2 regions of the Cupriavidus sp. MEYA8 genome follow, and region 1 is predicted to be linked to the other one. Evidence: riboswitches for the same ligand, from Rfam matches in the RefSeq annotation. Region 1 holds a riboswitch; the other holds the start of a gene.
What was found. Region 1 has a riboswitch for glycine ahead of AC5WJ1_RS20675 (D-amino acid dehydrogenase). Riboswitches for the same ligand answer to the same signal wherever they lie in the genome.
Positions count from the first base shown of each region.

Region 2: another riboswitch for glycine. It lies ahead of gcvT (glycine cleavage system aminomethyltransferase GcvT); the one in region 1 lies ahead of AC5WJ1_RS20675 (D-amino acid dehydrogenase).

Region 1 is NZ_CM181222.1:786,082-796,540, reverse strand. Features, by position in the region: gene mdeB (alpha-ketoglutarate dehydrogenase) at 1-58, opposite strand, end outside; gene AC5WJ1_RS20700 (Lrp/AsnC family transcriptional regulator) at 230-748, shown strand; gene AC5WJ1_RS20695 (LysR family transcriptional regulator) at 760-1,683, opposite strand; gene AC5WJ1_RS20690 (MaoC family dehydratase) at 1,966-2,424, shown strand; gene AC5WJ1_RS20685 (thiolase family protein) at 2,463-3,629, shown strand; gene AC5WJ1_RS20680 (Zn-ribbon domain-containing OB-fold protein) at 3,654-4,052, shown strand; gene AC5WJ1_RS20675 (D-amino acid dehydrogenase) at 4,186-5,451, opposite strand; glycine riboswitch at 5,506-5,636, opposite strand; glycine riboswitch at 5,637-5,738, opposite strand; gene AC5WJ1_RS20670 (TonB-dependent receptor) at 5,993-8,278, shown strand; gene AC5WJ1_RS20665 (sialidase family protein) at 8,284-9,534, shown strand; gene AC5WJ1_RS20660 (TlpA family protein disulfide reductase) at 9,531-10,031, shown strand; gene AC5WJ1_RS20655 (DUF3597 domain-containing protein) at 10,083-10,459, opposite strand, start outside.
Region 2 is NZ_CM181221.1:3,499,593-3,510,051, forward strand. Features, by position in the region: gene AC5WJ1_RS16445 (UvrD-helicase domain-containing protein) at 1-1,486, opposite strand, end outside; gene AC5WJ1_RS16450 (YMGG-like glycine zipper-containing protein) at 1,752-1,982, shown strand; glycine riboswitch at 2,052-2,138, shown strand; glycine riboswitch at 2,160-2,284, shown strand; gene gcvT (glycine cleavage system aminomethyltransferase GcvT) at 2,379-3,506, shown strand; gene gcvH (glycine cleavage system protein GcvH) at 3,606-3,986, shown strand; gene gcvP (aminomethyl-transferring glycine dehydrogenase) at 4,086-7,016, shown strand; gene AC5WJ1_RS16470 (L-serine ammonia-lyase) at 7,167-8,543, shown strand; gene AC5WJ1_RS16475 (MBL fold metallo-hydrolase) at 8,665-9,402, shown strand; gene AC5WJ1_RS16480 (OsmC family protein) at 9,430-9,903, shown strand; gene AC5WJ1_RS16485 (alpha/beta hydrolase) at 9,914-10,459, shown strand, end outside.

The DNA of each region.
Region 1 (10,459 bases):
CCTCGTTGGCCGAAGGCAGCGCGAGCATCGATTGCACACCGTTTGCCAGGTTGGTCATGGCACCGCTCCTGTCCATGTTGCTTGTCTGTGGCGGCATGTCAGTCACGCTCGCCGATGCCAACAAGATTACGCCTGGAGCCGCAGAGAATGTGTCTGAATTTCCTTGCCAGAAGCGGGTATCACAGTATAAAAATTCTCAATAGATGCCAAAATCCGGAATTGTTACATCATGAACGACACCTCGCTCAGGCTCGATCGCATCGATATCGCCATCCTCAACCAGCTGCAGCAGAACGCCCGCATCACCAATGCCGAGCTGGCGCGCGCCGTGAACCTGTCGCCGACGCCTTGCTTCAACCGCGTCAAGGCGCTGGAGAAAATGGGATTGATCAAGCAGCAGGTCACATTGCTGAATGCCGAGGCGCTGGGCCTGCGCATCAATGTGTTTATCCAGGTCAGCCTGGAAAAACAGGTGGAAGACGCGCTGCGCCGCTTCGAGGCGGCAATCGACAAGCGGCCCGAAGTGATGGAGTGCTACCTGATGACCGGCGATGCGGACTACCTGCTGCGCGTTGTCGTGCCCAGCATGCAGAGCCTGGAGCGCTTTATCCTGGAGCAGCTGACCAAGATCCCTGGCGTGTCCAATATCCGGTCGAGCTTCGCGCTGAAGCAGGTGCGGTACCGCACGGCGCTGCCGCTGCCGGCGGGCGGATTGACCTTGAGCCTGGCGGAAGAAGAGGGCGAATAGCCTGCTGCGGGCTACGGCGCGCCACGCTCCTCGTTGCCGCCATCCACCGCGAATTCCGACAACGCCACCTCGCGGAAATGCCGAACCACCGGGGTGTCGTGCGCCGGCAGCCAGGTGAGCGCCAGGCCGATACCGGCACTGTCCGGATAACCCGCCAGGTCGCGGATCACCATGCGGTCGTTGGCAAAGCGCTGCATGATCGACGGCACCAGGGCCACGCCCAGCCCGCTCTCCACCAGCGCCAGCACGGTCTGCACCTGCGTGGCCTCCTGCGTGACGCGCGGCTGGAAGCCGGCCACCTGGCACGCCGACAGCGCGGCGCTGCGCAGGCCCGACGCTTCGGCCTGCTCGTACATGACAAAGCGCTCCTGCGCGAGGTCGGCCAGCGTCAGCGCGGGCTTGCCCGCCAGCGGGTGGCTGCGCGGCAGGGCGGCGACAAAGCGGTCGCGCTCCAGCAGCGCCAGCGCGGTATTGCCCGGCGTCAGCAGCGGCGTGCGCACCAGGCCCACGTCCAGCGCCTCGTCTTCCAGCCATTGCATGATGCGGGTCGAGGTCGCTTCGCGCAGCACCAGTTCGACGCCGGGGTATTCATTGCGGAAGCGCGTCACCAGCCGTGGCAGCAGGTGCGAGGTCGTGGTGCCGACAAAGCCCACCCGCAAGATGCCGGCCATGCCGCTGCTGGCCGACTGCACCAGCTCGCTGAACTGGCCGGCGTGGAACAGGATGCGCCGGGCCTCGGCCAGCGCGGCGCGGCCGGTCTCGGTCAGCGTGACGCCGCGCGGCTCGCGCACGAACAGGGTGGCGTCGAGCTCGGACTCGAGCTTCTGGATCGAGACCGTCAGCGCGGGCTGGGCGATATGCAGGCGCTCTGCCGCGCGGCGGAAATTGAGGGTCTCGGCCAGCACGACGAAGTGCCGGATGCGGCGCAGTTCCATGGGGTCAGCGGGGATGCGGGAGCCACATCTTAGTGCGCCGCGCGCCCCCCGGGCAACCGCGCGCGCCGGGTGGGTCGATAAACAGCGCTTATCGATCGCGCGGCAAACGATATTGGACGCCGGTTCCGCGGCGTCGCTACACTCGATTGCAAGCTGCGGTGCAGCAACAGATCCGTATCAAGGAACACTCAAGGAACACAACGGAGACAGCCGGCCGGGCGCAGGCCGCTCGCGCCGATCGCGCCCGCCGCGCCTGACCAGGCCTGGACCGACAGGAGCCTCATGCACAGCATTGCATCGCTCGACGACCTGCGCGCGCTTTGCGCCGCGCCCGCCGCCGTGAGCGAGTATTTCCCCATCGGGCAGGACGCCATCGATACCTTCGCCGAGCTGACGCATGACCGGCAGTGGATCTACGTGGACCCCGAGCGCGCCGCGGCGGATTCGCCATACGGCTGCACGGTCGCGCACGCCTTCCTGATCGTGTCGATGGTGTCGGCGGCGTTCGGGCAGTGCTTTACCTTTCCGGGCCGCAAGCTGGCGCTGAACTATGGCTTCGACCGGCTGCGCTTCACCGGCCCGGTGCCGGCCGGCGCGCGCGTGCGCGGCGCGTTCACGCTGCAGCAGCTCGACGAAGTCCGCCCCGGTGAAGTGCGCTGCCACTGGAAAGTAGAGATGCAGGTCGAAGGCAGCGAGCGGCCGGCCATGGTGGCGACCTGGCTGGTGCAGATGCGCTTCTGAAGTTCCCCAATATCAATCCCAAGCAGGACGAGACTCCCATGAGCATCAAAGGCAAGGCATATATCGTCGGGGCCTACGAGCACCCGACCCGCAAGGCGCCGGACAAGTCGGTGGCGCAGCTGCACGCGGAATCCGCGCGCGGCGCGCTGGCCGATGCCGGCCTGACCCTGGCGGACGTGGATGGCTACTTCTGCGCCGGCGATGCGCCGGGGCTGGGCGCCACCAACATGGTCGACTACCTCGGCCTGAAGGTGCGCCACGTGGACTCCACCGACACCGGCGGCTCCGCCTACCTGGTGCATGTCTCGCACGCCGCGCAGGCCATTGCCGCCGGCAAGTGCAACGTGGCGCTGATCACGCTGGCGGGCCGGCCGCGCTCCGAAGGCTCGACCGGCACGCAGGCGCGCAACTGGGGCGCCAACCTGCCGGACGCCCCGTTCGAGGCGCCGTTCAATCCCGTCACCGTCAACCTGTACGCGATGGTGGCGATGCGCCATATGTACGAGTACGGCACCACGCCCGAGCAGCTGGCATGGGTCAAGGTGGCGGCGTCGCACCACGCGCAGCACAACCCGCACGCGATGCTGCGCAACGTGGTCACGGTGGAAGAGGTGCTGAACTCGCCGTTGATCGCCGACCCGCTGCACAAGCTCGACTGCTGCGTGGTGTCCGACGGCGGCGGCGCGCTGATCGTGGCGCGGCCCGAGATCGCGGCCACGCTCAGGCGCCCGAAGGTGAAGATCATCGGCGCCGGTGAATACGTCAAGGGCCAGCTCGGCGGCGAGGTCGACCTGAGCTGGTCGGGCGCGAAGTTTTCCGGCGCGGCCGCGTTCGCTGAAGCCGGCGTGACCCCGGCCGACATCAAGTACGCCTCGATCTACGACAGCTTCACCATCACCGTGCTGATGCAGCTGGAAGACCTGGGCTTCTGCAAGAAGGGCGAAGGCGGCAAGTTCGTGGCCGACGGCAACCTGATCTCGGGCGTCGGCAAGCTGCCGTTCAATACCGATGGCGGTGGCCTGTGCAACAACCACCCGGCCAACCGCGGCGGCATCACCAAGGTGATCGAGGCCGTGCGCCAGCTGCGCGGCGAGGCGCATCCGGCGGTGCAGGTGAAGAACTGCGACCTGGCGCTGGCGCAAGGCACCGGCGGCTACCTGGGCTCGCGCCACGGCAGCGCCACCCTGATCCTCGAGCGCGAATAATGAACGATCGCCGGAGCAACTGACATGACGACCCCGCACACTCCCATGGCCTACAAGGCCCCGGACGAACAGCCCGACAACATCGAATTCTGGCAGGCCGCGCGCGAAGGCCGGCTGCTGGTCAAGCACTGCCAGTCATGCGGCAAGACGCACTGGTATCCGCGCACGCTGTGCCCGTTCTGCATGGGCGATACGGTCTGGAAGACCGCCAGCGGCCGCGGCACCATCTACTCGTACAGCGTCACGCGCAAGGCTGGCCCGCAGGCGTATTGCATTGCCTATGTGACGCTGGACGAGGGCGTGACCATGATGACCCATATCGTCGATTGCGATCTCGATGAGGTGCGCATCGGGCAGAAGGTGAAGGTCAGGTTCGCGCCCAGCGTGGATGGGGCGCCGGTGCCGGTGTTTGCGCCGGCCTGAGCGGTTCACGGCGGGCGATGGCGCTTCACTCCGTGGAGGCTCCCGCCCTCTCCCCCGTACCTCTCCCGCGAGCGGGAGAGGGGCTGGGGGAGAGGGCCAGCGCTGGCAATAGCGAGGCGCTCAACTGGCAATCTCAAGCCTTGGCAAGTCCCAGCGAGCCCACGCCCGAGACTTTCGGCTCAACCAGCGCCTGCGCCACCACCCCCGCCACCATATCCGCCGTCACCGCCGACAGCGTCCAGCCAAGGTGCCCATGCCCGGTGTTGTAGAACACGCACCGGGCCCGCCCCCGCCCAACACGCGGCAGCATATCCGGCAGCATCGGCCGCAGCCCCGCCCACGGCACCACGCTGCGCGTGCTGACGCCGGGGAAGCACTGCTGCACCCATTCCACCAGCGGCCGGATGCGGTCGGCGCGGATGTCGCGGTTGAAGCCGTTGAACTCCGCGGTGCCGGCCACGCGGAAGCGGTCGTCGCCCAGGCGGCTGGTGACCAGCTTGGTTTCATCGTCGAGCAGGCTGACGGTCGGCGCCGCGGTGCGGCTGCCCGCGTCGTTCAGGTTGACGGTGATGGAATAGCCCTTGACCGGATAGATGTTGACGCGGTCGCCCAGCCCGGCGGCCAGCGCGCGGCTGGCGGTGCCGGCGCAGATCACCGCGCCGTCGAAGGTCGAGGTGGCGCTGTCCGCGCCTTCCTGCACGGTCACGCTGGCGCTGCGGCCATCGGTGGTGACCTTGCGCACGTCCTCGCCGTAGCGGCAGTGCACGCCCATGCGCTCGATGGCGGCGGCCAGGCCGCTGGTGAACTTGTGGATGTCGCCGGTCGAATCGCTTTCGGTGAAATAGCCGCCGTAGTAGGTGCCGGCCAGCGTCGGCTCGATCGCGCGCATTTCCGCCGGCGTCACCGCGCGGCGCTCCAGCCCGCCCTGCGCCAGCAGCGCCGAGACGCGGCCCGCGTGCTCGAAGCCCGCCTTGTCGCGATAGATATGCAGGATGCCTTCGCGCTTGTGGTCGAAGTCGATGCCTTCCTGCGCCGCCCACGCGAACAGGTGCTCGCGCGCCGCGATGGCCAGGCGCGCGGTCTCGATGGTGTTGCGGCGGTAATGCGGGATCGAGGCGATGAACTCGGCGAACCAGCTCAGCTTGTGCCAGCTCGGGCGCGGGTTGACCAGCAGCGGGGCGTCGCTGCGCAGCATCCACTTCAGGCCCTTGATGATGGTGGACCAGTGCGTCCACACCTCGGCATTGGAGGCGGATAGCTGCCCGCCGTTGGCGAACGAGGTTTCCATCGCGGCGTAGCGGTGGCGCTCGAACAGGGTGACGGAGAATCCGCGCCGGGCGAGCGCGTAGGCCGTGGTGACACCGGTGATGCCACCGCCGATGACGGCGATTGTCTTCATGATCTGGCAGTCCAGAAACGTCGGGGTGGGAGCCCGCACGCGACATGCGTGGCGGACGCCCCCTCTGTTCCTGACCTGAGAGATTCACGACAGCCGCCGGTGGTGCCCGGGGGTACCGGTGGCGGGGGCCGCTTGCTCCTTCGGTATGCCGGCTGACGATGGCGGCATTCTTCAGAGTGCTGTGACGCGTGATACCGGTCCTTTTGCCTGAGAGTTTCCGGGGCGGTTGCTCCTTCGGCGCTGTCCGCGGCGGCTGCCGCCGGATCAGTCTCTCCCAGCATCACGTTGGCGCGAACGCCAATCCGCGCAAATCTAGAGACAAAGGCCGCAAGTGGATATGCGGGTAAACGCGAATAGAGCCAGTCGTGTTCGCATGGATGGGTCGAGTCGCTTCTTTACCGGCGCGGCGCTATGTCGCACTGCGTCAAGCCGACCCGCCCCCTAGAATGTCAGCACTCGCTACGCGGAGGAAGTGCGCCGTAGCACGAGCCGGATACGGCGCACCGGTCGGGCGAGCCAGAAGAACAGAAAAGGTATTCCAGTGAGAAGAAATCGGATTGCGCTGGCCGCCTCGGCCGCGCTGATGGGCCCCGGCATCGCCGGCGCGCAGCCGGATGAACCCGTCAGCGCGCCGCAGCCCTTGCAGGAAGTCGTGGTCTCGGCGAAGACCGGGCGCGGCGAAACGCCGGCCACGCCGCCCAATACGCCATCGCCCGCCTATGGCATCAGCGCCGCACGCATGGCGGACTTCAACGTGGTCAACACCGAAGACGCGCTCAAGTACGCGCCCAACCTCGCCGTGCGCAAGCGCTTCATCGGCGATATGAACTCGATCATCTCGGTGCGCAGCACTAGCTCGCGCCAGTCGGCGCGCGGGCTGGTCTATGCCGACGGCCTGCTGCTTTCCAACCTGCTGGGCTCCGATTTCACTTTCCCGCCGCGCTGGTCGCTGGTCAACGCCGCCGAGATCGAGCGCGTCGACGTGCTGTATGGCCCGTATTCGGCGCTGTACCCGGGCAATTCGCTGGGCGCGACCGTGCTGATCAGTACGCGCACACCGGAGAAGTTCGAGGGCGATGCCAGCGTGCAGCTATTCACGCAGCGCTTCAACCTGTACGGCACGCACGACAGTTTCAACGGCGTGCACGCCAACGCCTACGTGGGCGACCGCGCCGGGCCGTTCTCGTGGCTGGTCAGCGTCGACCGGCAGGACAGCAAGAGCCAGCCGCTGAGCTTCTACACCGCGGCGCGCTCCAGCGTGCGGGCGACTTCGGCCGACAAGCCCGTGACCGGCGCCTACTTCGACCAGGACCAGACCGGCGCCGACCGCACCGTGATGGGCGTCAACAGCGAGGGCGTCACGCACACCGTGCAGGACCAGCTCAAGCTCAAGCTCGGCTACGACATCACCAATACCCTGCAGGCGCAGTTCACCGCCGCCTACTGGCAGCAGGACCGCTCCAGCGCCACCGGCAGCTACCTGCGCGATGCCGACGGCAACGTGGTGTCGAGCGGCCCGGTCAATATCGGCGGCCTCCGCTACGTGATCCCCGCCAACGCGTTTGCGCCGGGCAATGGCGAGGACGCGCGCTGGCTCTACGGCCTGTCGCTGCGCACGCGCAACGAGACCGGGTGGAATTTCTCCGGCGTGGCATCGCTGTTCGATGTCACCAAGGACATCAGCCGCACCGCCAGCACCGCGGGCAATGGCCCGGGCACGGTGACCTATGGCGACGGCACCGGCTGGCGCACGCTCGACCTGAAGGCCGACTACCGCCCGCAGCAGCTCAAGGGCGGCCACTGGGTCACCCTCGGCTACCACTACGACAACTACAGGCTCAGCAACACCACCTACAACACCTCGGACTGGCAGGCCGCCACCATCTCCGCGTTCAACAACGCCTTTGCCGGCAAGACCGAGACGCAGGCGCTGTACGCGCAGGACGCGTGGTACTTCGCCGAGGACTGGAAGCTGATCCCGGGCGTGCGCTGGGAGCACTGGCGCGCCTATGACGGCAGCCGCAGCCAGCCGGGCGTAGATGTCGCCTACCCGGTGCGCAGCGAGTCCAACTGGTCGCCCAAGCTGGCGCTGGAAAAGGCCATCGGTCAGGACTGGCTGGGCCGGCTGTCGCTCGGCCAGGCCTGGCGCTACCCGACCGTCGCCGAGCTGTTCCAGGGCCGCATCACCGGCACCTCGCTGATCAACAACGATCCCAACCTGAAGCCGGAGCGCTCGTTCTCGAAGGACCTGACCTTCGAACGCACGGTCGACCGTTCGTACTTCCGCGTGTCGGTGTATGAAGACGACATCCGCGATGCGCTGGTCAGCCAGACCAATACCACGGTGTTCCCCACCGTCACCAGTTTCCAGAACGTGGACCGCGTGCGTACGCGTGGCATCGAGCTTGCCTACGACGGGCGCGACGTGCTGACCAGCGGCTTCGACCTGTCGGCCAGCGGCGCGTACAACCATTCCAAGACGCTGGAGAATGCCAATAACCCGGCATCGGTGGGCAAGTATTTCTATCGCATCCCGCAGTGGCGCGCGAACCTGGTCGGCACCTACCGCTTTACGCCGGCATGGGCCGGCACGCTGGCGATGACCTATTCGGGGCGGCAGTACAATACGCTCGATAACAGCGACGTCAATCCCGACACCTTCGGCGGCACCAGCAGTTTCCTGACCTTCGACGTCAAGGTGACCTACAAGCCCGCCAGGAACGTGCGGCTCGGGCTTGGCATCGACAACCTGACCGACCAGCGTTACTTCGTCTACCACCCGTACCCGGGCCGGACGTTCTACGCCGAGGCCAAGCTTTCCTTCTGAGTGCAGTGACCAGTCCGATCCTGACCATTCCCCTGCAGCGCTTGCCCCGCAGCTTCCGCTTCCTTGCCGCCGGCGTGATCGCCTGCACGGCGTTCGCCGCGATGGCGCAGTCCCATGGCAACCATGCCGGCCACGGTGCGCAAAGCGCGGCGCCGAAGGCGATGAGCGAACTCGGCACCGGCGCCGCCTTCGATCGCGACGGCCGCTTGTGGATCGCCTACAAGGACGGCCAGCACGTGGCCGTGCGCGCGTCGGCCGACCAGGGTCGCAGCTTCGGGCCGGTGCAGCACGTCAACCGCGTGCCCGAAGCCGTGGCTGCTGACCACGACAGCCGGCCCAAGGTTGCCACCGGCCGCGACGGCGAGATCTACGTCACCTGGACCCAGCCGCTGCCCAAGCCCTATACCGGCTTTATCCGCTTCGCGCGCTCCGCCGACGGCGGCAAGACCTTTGCCGCGCCGGTGACCGTGCATGCCAACCGCGACCAGATCGCGCACCGCTTCGACGCGATCGCGGTGGACCCGGCCGGCCGCGTCTTCGTCAGCTGGATCGACAAGCGCGACGTGGTCGCCGCCGAAGCGCGCAGGCAGCCCTATGCCGGCGCTGCGATCTACTACGCGGTATCGGCCGACCACGGCAAGAGCTTCCAGGGCGATTACAAGATCGCCGACCAGTCCTGCGAATGCTGCCGCATCGCGCTCGCGCCGACGCCGGACGGCAAGATGCTGGCGCTGTGGCGCCACGTGTTCCCGCCCAACGCGCGCGACCACGCGGTGGCACTGCTCGGCGCCGACGGCACGCCCGCGCCGATGCAGCGCGCGACCTTCGACGACTGGCGCATCGACGCCTGCCCGCACCACGGCCCGGGCGCCGCGGTGGCGCCGGACGGCATGCTGCACATGGTCTGGTTCAACGTGAAGGCAGGCAAGCCGACGGTATCGGTCGGCCGCTTCCGGGACGGCAAGCTGCAGGCGCAGCGTCCGCTGGACGACCCGCGCGCGCAGCATGCCGATATCGTCGCGCTCGACGACCATCGCATCGTGGTGGCGTGGAAATCGTTCGACGGCCAGCAGACCCGGCTCTCGGCGATGCTGTCGCAGGACGGCGGCAAGACCTGGCAGACGCGCCAGGTTGCCGGCACCGCGCGCGATTCGGACCAGCCGCACCTGCTGCAGCACGGCGGCCGCGCCTACGTGCTGTGGCGCACCGAGGCCGAAGGCTTCCAGGTCTTCCCGCTGGCGCAGGAGGGCGCATGACATTGCGTCGCAAACTCATCGCCGCGCTGGCGGGCGCCACGATCGCGCTCGGCGTCGCCGGCATGGCGCACGCGGCCGAACGCGTATCGGTGTTCGAATCCGCCAGTGCCGCGCAGCTCAGTGCCAGCCAGCAGGGCAAGCCCTTCGTGCTGGTGGTGTGGTCGCTCGACTGCGTCTACTGCAAGCGTAATTTCGAAGCCATCGGCAAGCTGCAGGCGAAGCATCGCAGCCTGCGCGTGGTCACGCTGGCCATGGACCGGCCCGACGCGCTGCCGCAGGTGCAGCAGCTGCTCAAGCGCGTCAACCTGACGCGCGACGCGTGGATGTTCGGCAACGAGCCGCAGGAGAGGCTGCGCTATTCGGTCGATCCCGACTGGATGGGGGAGATGCCGCGCACGTACTTCTATCGGGCCGACGGCCAGCGGCAGGGCGTATCCGGCGTGATCGGCGACGCCGACTGGGACAAGCACCTGCGCTGGGCGGGCATCGGCGGCTGAGGCGGCCGCCGGCCCTTTCCTGAGGCAGCCGCCAACGCTTCCCGGATTTCCTTACGACAAGTCCGCCGGCAGCTTGCCGCCGTTGGCCGCAAGCTCCTGCATCAGGCGCTTGTGCAGCCAGACATTCATCCCGGCGGAATCGTTCATGTCGCCGCTGTAGTGCAGCTCGCGCGCCAGTTCCTTGCGGTGCTCGAGGCTGCTGTCGATGCCCAGCGCCTTCATCGTGTCAACGATGGACGTGCGCCAGTTCAGCGTCTGGCCGCTCTCCCTGACCAGGTTGTCCATGATGGATTCGACGTCGACGCCCGACAGCGGCGTGGGTTTGGCCGCGGCCTGGCCAGCGCTGCCTGCGGGCGTGGTGGCGCCTGCCGACGCGGGCGACGGGCTCGACGGCGCGGGTGCCGCGCCTGCCGAGGTCGGCGTGCCAG
Region 2 (10,459 bases), on a different replicon from region 1:
AGTGGATGCCGGCCATCAGGTCGTCGAGCACTTCGGTGGCCGGATCTTTGGCCGCGCGGTCGGCCAGCCGCACCATCGATTCGCAGAACACGCGCAGCGGCTCCAGCTGGCGCGGCTGCAGCTTGCCCTCGATGCCGCCCATCATCGCCGCCTCGAACAACGACACCTTGGCCTGCCCGGCAAACGTGCCCAGCACTTCGAGCGTGGTATTGCCGACGCCGCGGCGCGGCGTGGTGATCGCGCGGATAAAGGCGGGATCGTCGTCGGGATTGGCGATCAGGCGCAGGTAGGCGCAGATGTCCTTGATCTCGGCCTTGTCGAAGAAGCTCTGGCCACCCGACAGCACATAGGGAATGCGCTCGCGCCGCAGGATCTGCTCGAACAGCCGCGCCTGGTGGTTGCCGCGGTACAGGATGGCGTAGTCGCGGAACTGCGCGCGGCGCTCGAACTTGTGCGCCGACAGGCGGAACACCACCGACTCCGCCTCGTGCTCCTCGTCGTTCATCGGGTGGATGGCGATGGGATCGCCCATGCCGTGCTCGCTCCACAGCTTCTTGTCGAAGAGCTTGGGATTGTTGGCGATGACCGCGTTGGCCGCTTCCAGGATGCGCACGGTGGAGCGGTAGTTCTGCTCCAGCTTGATCACCTTGAGGTCGGGGAAGTCGGTCTGCAGCCCGCGCAGGTTGTCCAGCGTGGCGCCGCGCCAGCCGTAGATGGCCTGGTCGTCGTCGCCCACCGCGGTAAAGGCCGGCGCGCGCAGGTGCGAGCCCCCCGCCAGCAGCTTGAGCAGCTGGTACTGGCAGGCGTTGGTATCCTGGTACTCGTCGACCAGGAAGTAGCGCAGCCGGTTCTGCCACTTCAGCTGCACCGCTTCGTTGCGCGCGAACAGTTCCGCGGGCAAGCGGATCAGGTCGTCGAAATCCACCGCCTGGTACGCGTTCAGCGTGGCGACGTAGTTGCGGTAGACCAGCGCGGCCTGGTGCTCGTCGGCATTGGCCGCCTGCGCGATCGCGACCTCGGGGTCGACCATGCCGTTCTTCCACAGCGAGATCGTGCTCTGCACGCCGCGGATCAGCTTCTTGTCGGTGGTGCCGAGCTGCTCCTGGATCAGGCCGAAGCAGTCGTCCGAATCCATGATCGAGAACTGCGGCTTCAGGCCGACGTGTTCCGCCTCCATGCGCAGAATCTGCACGCCCAGCGAGTGGAAGGTACAGACTGTGAGCTGCTTGAGCGGGATGCGCTTGCCCTCGCGCGTGGTCTTGCCTTCCATCAGCTTGCCGATGCGTTCCTGCATCTCCTTGGCAGCCTTGTTGGTGAAGGTGACGGCGGCGATATGGCGCGGCTCGAAGCCCTTGTCTTCGATCAGGTGCGCGATCTTCTGCGTGATCACGCGGGTCTTGCCCGAGCCCGCCCCGGCAAGGACGAGGCAGGGTCCGTCCAGATAGCGGACGGCTTCAGATTGGGCGGCGTTGAGGCCGTGGCTCATGCGCGGGAATGCTTGCGTGGGGTGGTCGGGACGGCGTCGCGCCCTGTACACCACATGGGGCGGCGCCGGACGCAAAGCTAATCATGTTAACACGCTGGGCCGGCCCTGATCAGTCAGCGGGAACCGCTTTTTCCGGGGGCGGGGACGTTACCGAAGTAACACTTGGTAAGTCCCAAAACCGGGCGTCCGGGCCCTCCTCTAACCAGTATGGCGGGATGGCAGACCTGCGTCCCGAACGTACTCAAAGTTACTTTCGGAGCCCATCATGAAAATGCTACGAGCCTTTTCCAAAGCGACGATGGCCGGCATAGCCGTTGCGGCCCTGGCCACCGGCTGTGCCGACATGACACCGAAGCAGCGCAACACGGTCATTGGTGCCGGCGTGGGCGCGGCCGGCGGTGCTGCGTTGACGCACGGTAGTGCCGCAGGCACGCTGGGCGGTGCCGCCCTGGGCGGCGTGGTCGGTAACGTAATGACCGACGACCATCGCCGTTGATAGGGCGAATGGCTGCTGGCGGGGGGCGCCCGCCGCGTTGACAAAGGCAGGGCCCTCCCGTACATTGCGCGCATCCGACCGGGAGAGCGCGCATATCTGCGCCGCCGAAGGGGTATCACCCGAAAACTCTCAGGCACCACGGACCGCTCGGATCGGCATGCAACATGCACACGATGCATGCCGCACTCTGGAGAGCGGCACCCGCCATTCATGGCGAGCGTGCCCACCGAAGGGGCGCGCGAGGACGGGATTCAACGAATCCGCCTCGTAATCTCTCAGGTATCGAGGACAGAGGGGTCATCCGCCGCAGCGGATTGCTTGGCCATTGGCATAGCGATCGTTGCGGCGGATGGCCCTTTTTTGTTTTCGCGACCCGACATTGCCCCCGAGGATTCCATGACGCTCCAGGCCACGCCCCTCAACGCCATCCACCGCGCCCTCGGCGCCCGCATGGTCGACTTCGGCGGCTGGGACATGCCGGTCAACTACGGCTCCCAGATCGAAGAACACAACGCCGTGCGCACCGACGCCGGCATGTTCGACGTCTCGCACATGTGCGTGGTCGACCTCAGCGGCCCCAATACCCGCGCCTTCCTGCGCGGCCTGCTGGCCAACAACGTCGACAAGCTGCAGACGCCGGGCAAGGCGCTGTACTCGTGCATGCTCGACGAAAAAGGCGGCGTGATCGACGACCTGATCGTCTATTTCTTTGCCGAGGACCGTTTCCGCCTGGTGGTCAACGCCAGCACCGCGGTCGGCGATATCGACTGGATCCGTGCGCGCAACGACGCCACCGGCAGCGGCGTGACCATCACCCCGCGCCGTGAAGATGTTGCGCCCGCGGGCGCGCAGCCGCTGGCGATCGTCGCGGTGCAGGGCCCTAACGCCCGCGCCAAGGTGTGGAGTACCTTCCCGTCGACCCAGCCTTCCGATGCGCTCAAGCCGTTCAACGCTGTCGTGGTGCAGGACCCCGCACTTGGCGAAGTCATGGTCGCGCGCACCGGCTACACCGGCGAAGACGGCTTCGAGCTGGTGGTGCCGGCGGCCAGCGTCGCCGGCCTGTGGGAAAAACTGAATGCCGCGGGCGTGCGCCCGGCCGGCCTGGGCGCGCGCGACACGCTGCGCCTGGAAGCCGGCATGAACCTGTATGGCCAGGACATGGATATCAGCACCTCGCCGCTGGACGCGGGCCTGGCCTGGACCGTCGACCTGCAGAGCGAGCGCGACTTCACCGGCAAGGCGGCACTGGCCGCGGCCGGCTCGCGCCAGCAATTCCTCGGCCTGATCCTGCGCGACAAAGGTGGCGTGCTGCGCGCCCACCAGAAGGTCATCACCGCCGCCGGTGACGGCGAAATCACCAGCGGCACCTTCAGCCCCTCGCTGTCGCAATCGATCGCGTTCGCGCGCCTGCCGCAGGGCGTGAACGTCGGCGACACCGTGCAGGTGGAGATCCGCGACCGCAAACTCAACGCGACTGTGGTTAAACTGCCGTTTGTGCGTAATGGCAAGGCACTCGTGAGCTAAGGGAAACATCCGCTCACCCAACGGTCGCCCTCGCCTGCCGGCAGCGTTGCCGGGCAGGCATCACCCAACAAGAAACAGATCTGAATCCGGAGAACCTTCATGAATTTCCCCGCCGACCTCAAATACACCGAGTCGCATGAGTGGGTGCGCGTCGAAGCCGACGGCACGCTCACCATTGGCATCACCGACCACGCACAGGATGCGCTGGGCGACATCGTCTTCCTGGAACTGCCCGAAGTGGGCAAGTCGGTCGGTGCCGGCGACGCGCTGGCAGTGGTGGAATCGGTGAAGGCCGCTTCCGATATCTACGCCCCGGTGGCCGGCGAAGTGATCGCCGTCAACGAAGCCGCCACGGCCGAGCCGGAAAGCGTCAATGCCAATGCCTTCGACGCCTGGCTGTTCAAGCTCAAGCCGGCCAACAGCGACGACGTCAACGGCCTGATGTCGGCCGACGCGTACAAGGCCAGCGTCGGCGCCTGATCGCCCCGCCGGTCCCGCACCCGGGATCGGCACACAGCATTTGCAGCGCCGCGGCACGGCTGACCACCTGCCGCAGCGCTCCCCACGAGGTTCTTGCCAATGAACGCCCCGCTTCCCATGACCGCCGCCCAAGGTAACCGGCCCACGCTGGCCGAACTGGAGGCGCGCGACGCCTTCGCCGCCCGCCACATCGGCCCCGATACCCCCGAACAGCAGCACATGCTGAAGGTGCTCGGCTACGACAGCCGCGCCGCGCTGATCGATGCCGTGATCCCCGCCGCCATCCGCCGCCGCGACGGCATGCCGATGGGCGAGTTCACCGAGCCGCTGAGCGAGGAAGCCGCACTGGCCAAGCTGCGCGGCCTGGCGCGCAAGAACCGCGTGCTGAAGAGCTTTATCGGCCAGGGCTACTACAACACCGTCACGCCCGCGGTCGTGCTGCGCAATATCTTCGAGAACCCGGCCTGGTACACCGCCTACACGCCCTACCAGCCGGAAATCTCGCAAGGCCGCCTGGAAGCGATGCTGAACTTCCAGCAGATGGTCACCGACCTGACCGGGCTGGATATCGCCAACGCGTCGATGCTCGATGAAGGCACCGCTGCCGCCGAAGCGATGACGCTGCTGCAGCGCGTGAACAAGCACGACTCCAGTATCTTCTTCGTCGCCGACGACGTGCTGCCGCAGACGCTGGAAGTGGTGCGAACGCGCGCGCTGCCGCTGGATATTGAAGTGAAGGTCGGCCCCGCCGCCGACGCCGCTGCTGCGGGCGCCTTCGGCGTGCTGCTGCAGTACCCGGGCGTGAACGGCGACATCAATGACTACCGCGCCATCGCCGACGCGGTGCACGCCGCCGGGGGCCTGGTGGTGGCTGCCGCCGACCTGCTGGCGCTGACGCTGATCGCCGCGCCGGGCGAATGGGGTGCCGACGTGGCCGTGGGCAACTCGCAGCGCTTCGGCGTGCCGCTGGGCTTTGGCGGCCCGCACGCCGGCTACATGGCGGTGAAGGATGCGTTCAAGCGCTCGATGCCGGGCCGTCTGGTCGGCGTGACCGTCGACGCGCAGGGCAACAAGGCGTATCGCCTGGCGCTGCAGACGCGCGAACAGCATATCCGCCGCGAAAAGGCGACCTCCAACATCTGTACCGCGCAGGTGCTGCTGGCGGTGATGGCGTCGATGTACGCCGTATACCACGGCCCGCAGGGCCTGAAGCGCATCGCGCAGCGCGTGCATCGCCTGGCCGCGACGCTGGCCGCCGGCCTGGAGCAGCTTGGCTTCGTCCGCACCAACGCCACCTTCTTCGACACGCTGACGCTGGAGACCGGCTTCAACACCGAAGCCATCCATGCCGCCGCCACCGCGCGCGGCATCAACCTGCGCCATGCCGGCGCCACGCGCGTCGGCATCTCGCTGGACGAGACCGCCACCCGCGACGACGTGGTTGCGCTGTGGGAAATCTTCACGCAAGGCAAGCCGCTGCCGGCGGGCCTCGATTTCGACAAGCTCGAAGCCGCCATCAATGACGCCTTCCCGGCCGAACTGGCGCGCGCCAGCGAGTACCTGACCCATCCGGTGTTCAATACGCACCACGCCGAGCACGAGATGCTGCGCTACCTGCGCATGCTGGCCGACAAGGACCTGGCGCTGGACCGCACCATGATCCCGCTGGGCTCGTGCACGATGAAGCTGAACGCCACCAGCGAGATGATCCCGGTGACCTGGCCCGAGTTCAGCCAGATCCACCCGTTCGCGCCGCTGGACCAGACCGTGGGCTACCGCGAGATGATCGACCAGCTCGAGGCCATGCTGTGCGCCGCCACCGGCTACGCCGCGGTCAGCCTGCAGCCCAACGCCGGCTCGCAAGGCGAGTACGCGGGCCTGCTGATCATCCATGCGTATCACGCCAGCCGCGGCGAAAGCCATCGCGACATCTGCCTGATCCCGTCGTCGGCGCACGGCACCAACCCGGCGTCGGCGCAGATGGCCGGCATGAAGGTGGTGGTGGTGGCCTGCGACGAGAATGGCAACGTCGACCTGGAAGACCTGGCGAAGAAGGCCGAGCAGCACAGCAAGAACCTGGCTGCGATCATGATCACCTACCCGTCCACGCACGGCGTGTTTGAGCAGGGCGTGCAGCAGATCTGCGAGATCGTGCACAAGCACGGCGGCCAGGTCTATGTCGACGGCGCCAACATGAACGCGATGGTTGGCACCGCCGCGCCGGGCCAGTTTGGCGGCGACGTGTCGCACCTGAACCTGCACAAGACCTTCTGCATCCCGCATGGCGGCGGCGGCCCGGGCGTTGGCCCCGTTGCGGTCGGCGCGCACCTGGCGGATTTCCTGCCCAACCAGGACAGCGTCGGCTACCGCCGCGACGACCGCGGCATCGGTGGCGTGTCGGCGGCACCGTTCGGCTCGGCCAGCATCCTGCCGATCTCGTGGATGTATATCGCGATGATGGGCTCGGCCGGCCTGACCGCCGCCACCGAGAACGCCATCCTGGCGGCCAACTACGTGGCCAAGCGCCTGGCGCCGTACTACCCGGTGCTGTACACCGGCCAGCACGACCTGGTCGCGCACGAGTGCATCCTGGACGTGCGCCCGCTGCAGAAGGAGACCGGCATCAGCAACGAAGACGTGGCCAAGCGCCTGATGGACTACGGCTTCCACGCGCCGACCATGAGCTTCCCGGTGCCGGGCACGCTGATGATCGAGCCGACCGAGTCCGAAGCACTGCATGAGCTGGACCGCTTCATCGACGCGATGATCGCGATCCGCCAGGAAATCGGCCGCGTCGCCGACGGTACTTTCGATCGCGAGGACAACCCGCTCAAGCACGCGCCGCACACCGCCGCGGTGGTGACCGCGAACGAGTGGACCCACAAGTACACGCGCGAGGAAGCCGCCTATCCGGTGGCGTCGCTGCGCACGCAGAAGTACTGGCCGCCGGTCGGCCGTGCCGACAACGTGTATGGCGACCGCAACCTGTTCTGCAGCTGCGTGCCGGTCAGCGACTACGTGGTCGACTGACGCACCCCCGGGCCGTGCCATCGCATCTGCGGTGGCTCGGCCGCCGCACTATTCTCAAGATGGCGGGCCCGCCGGCGGCGGTGTCCGTTGCCGTACTTCGACCGCCTAAAAAGAGCCTCTGCAAGGCCACCCCATTGCTGGAGACATTCCGTGGCAGTCAGCGTCTTCGATCTGTTCAAGGTGGGCATCGGCCCGTCGAGCTCGCATACCGTGGGCCCGATGCGCGCGGCCCTGATGTTCGCGCAGGGGCTGGAGCGCGACGGCCTGCTGCCGCAGGTGGCCAGCGTGCGGGTCGAGCTGTACGGCTCGCTCGGCGCCACCGGCAAGGGGCACGGCACCGACAAGGGCGTGATCCTCGGCCTGATGGGCGAGTCTCCCGACACCATCGATCCCGATTCCATCGACAGGCGCCTCGCCGCGTTGCGCAAGTCGCGCGAGCTGTCGCTGCTGGGACGCCATATCGTGCCCTTCGTCGAGAAGGATCACATCGCGTTCTACCGCCGCGAGGCCCTGGCCGAGCATCCCAATGGCATGAAGTTCCATGCCTTCGACAGCAGCGGCGCGAGCCTGCGCGAAGCGCGCTACCTGTCGGTGGGCGGCGGCTTCGTGGTCACGGCCGGTGCGCCCAACACCCAGGTGCTCAACGCCGCGCAGCAGCTGCCGCACCCGTTTCGCAGCGGCAAGGACATGCTGCAGATGGCGCAGGACAGCGGTAAGAGCATTGCGCGGCTGATGCTGGAGAACGAACTGACGTGGCGCAGCGAGCAAGAGGTCATCGACGGCCTGCTGCATATCTGGGACGTAATGCAGGCCTGCGTCGCGCGCGGCTGCCGCACCGATGGCGAACTGCCGGGGCCGTTCAAGGTCAAGCGGCGCGCGCCCGAGTTGTTCCGCAGCCTGACCGAGCGTGCCGAGCGCACGCTGTCGGATCCGCTCTCGGTGATGGACTGGGTCAACCTGTACGCCATCGCCGTCAATGAAGAGAACGCGGCGGGCGGCCGCGTGGTGACCGCGCCGACCAACGGTGCGGCCGGCATCATCCCCGCCGTGCTGCATTACTACGACCGCTTCGTGCCGGGCGCGAACCGGCAGGGTGTAGTCGACTTCCTGCTGACAGCGGGCGCGATCGGGCTGCTGTACAAGCTCAACGCGTCGATCTCCGGGGCCGAGGTCGGCTGCCAGGGCGAGGTCGGCGTGGCCTGCTCGATGGCCGCCGGCGCGCTTGCCGCGGTACTCGGCGGCAGCCCGGCGCAGGTGGAGAACGCGGCCGAGATCGGCATGGAGCACAACCTCGGCCTGACCTGCGACCCGGTCGGCGGGCTGGTGCAGATTCCGTGCATCGAGCGCAATGCGATGGCGTCGGTCAAGGCGGTCAACGCGGCGCGCATGGCGCTGCGCGGCGACGGCACGCACTACGTATCGCTCGATTCGGTGATCAAGACCATGCGCGAGACGGGCGCCGACATGAAGACGAAGTACAAGGAAACCGCGCGCGGCGGGCTGGCGGTGAATATCGTCGAGTGCTAAACGCGCGGCGGTTTTCTCCCCTATCACGCGCGCGGGAGAAGGGAGAAAACCGTCGTACATCGTGCATGGTTTGCGGCGTATCATTGCGGCGTTCCCCGACTGCAGAACAAGAGGGCCCGCCATGCAGACCTTCCACCAGCTCTTTGACGATGCCTCGTCAACCTTCACGTACCTGCTGATCGATGCGGAAACGAAGGAGGCGCTGCTGATCGACCCGGTCGACCACCAGCTCGAACGCGACCTGGCTCTGGTCAAGGATACCGGCGCACACCTGGCCTGGATCATCGAGACTCACGCCCACGCCGACCACATCACCTCGGCCGGCCACCTGGCCATGCAGACCGGCGCGCACACCGCGGCGCCGTCGGGCTGCGATATCAAGCCGGCACAGAAGCAACTGATCGACGGCGACACTGTCGCATTCGGCAAGCAGGTGCTGCGCGCGATCCACACGCCCGGCCATACCGCCGGCAGCATGAGCTACCTGTGGGAAGAGTCCACCTCCGAAGGCATCGTGCGCCGCGTCTTCACGGGCGATGCGCTGCTGATCGACGGCTGCGGCCGCACCGATTTCCAGTCGGGCGATGCCGGCACGCTGTACGACAGCCTGACCCGCAAGCTGTTCGCGCTGCCCGACGACACCCGGGTCTATCCCGCGCACGACTACAAGGGCCAGACCTGCTCGACCATCGGCCATGAGCGCGCGCACAACAGCCGCGTATCCGGCCGCACGCGCGAGGAGTTCATCGAGATGATGCGCAACCTGAACCTGCCGCGGCCCAGGCTGATCGATATCGCGGTGCCGGCGAACCAGCGCCTGGGCCTCCGCGACGGCGAGAGCGTGCCGCACGGCGCCTGAAGCATTCCAACCTTGGGAGTCAACCCCATGTCCGTGTATACCGCCGAAGTCCTGTGGCAACGCGACGGGCAGGATTTCACCGGCAACCGCTACAGCCGCAGGCACGTGCTGCGCTTCGACGGCGGCGCCGAAGTCCCGGGCTCGTCGTCGCCCCATGTGGTGCCGTTGCCGATGTCGGACGCCAGCGCGGTCGACCCGGAAGAGATGTTCATCGCCTCGCTGTCGAGCTGCCATATGCTGTGGTTCCTGTCGCTGGCGGCGAAGCAGCGCTTTGTCGTCGACCGCTATGTCGATGCCGCCACCGGCGTGATGGAAAAGAACCGCGAAGGCCAGATGGCGATGACAGTGGTGACCCTGCGCCCCCAGGTCACTTTCTCCGGCGAGCGCGAACCCACCCGCGACGAGCTGGAGCGCCTGCACCATGCCGCGCACGATGCCTGCTTTATCGCCAATTCGGTCCGGACCGAGGTGCGGTGCGAACCGGTGCTCGCCGGCGCCTAGCGCACGCGCCATGCCGGCCACCGCGCTGCCCGCGGCACGATCCGCGCCGGCGCGGCGCCTGCTGCGCTGGCTGCTGGCGGGCGCGGTCCTGCTGGGAGGCATCCTGATGCTGCAGGATCGTTTTCTTTACTTTCCCGACAGGGCCTCGGTCGACGATATGGTTGCTCAGGGACTGCGCGCATGGCCGGGTCCGGATGATTTCCGCGGCCTGCTGGCCGAGCCGCACGGTCCCGTCCGCGCCACCGCCATCGTCTTCCACGGCAATGCCGGGCACGCCGGCCATCGCGGCTACTACGCCAGCGTGCTGACGCGGCTGGGCATTCGCGTGATCCTGGCCGAATATCCCGGCTATGGCCCGCGCGACGGCGCGCTTGGCGAGCGCAGCTTCGTCGACGATGCCGGGCAGGCGATTGCGCTGGCCCGGCGCCAGTTCGACGGCCCGCTGCTGTTGGTCGGCGAATCGCTCGGCGCCGGGGTTGCGGCGGCCGCCGCGGCGCGCCAGCGCGAGCACGTCGATGCCGTGCTGCTGATCACGCCATGGGACAAGCTCGCCCAC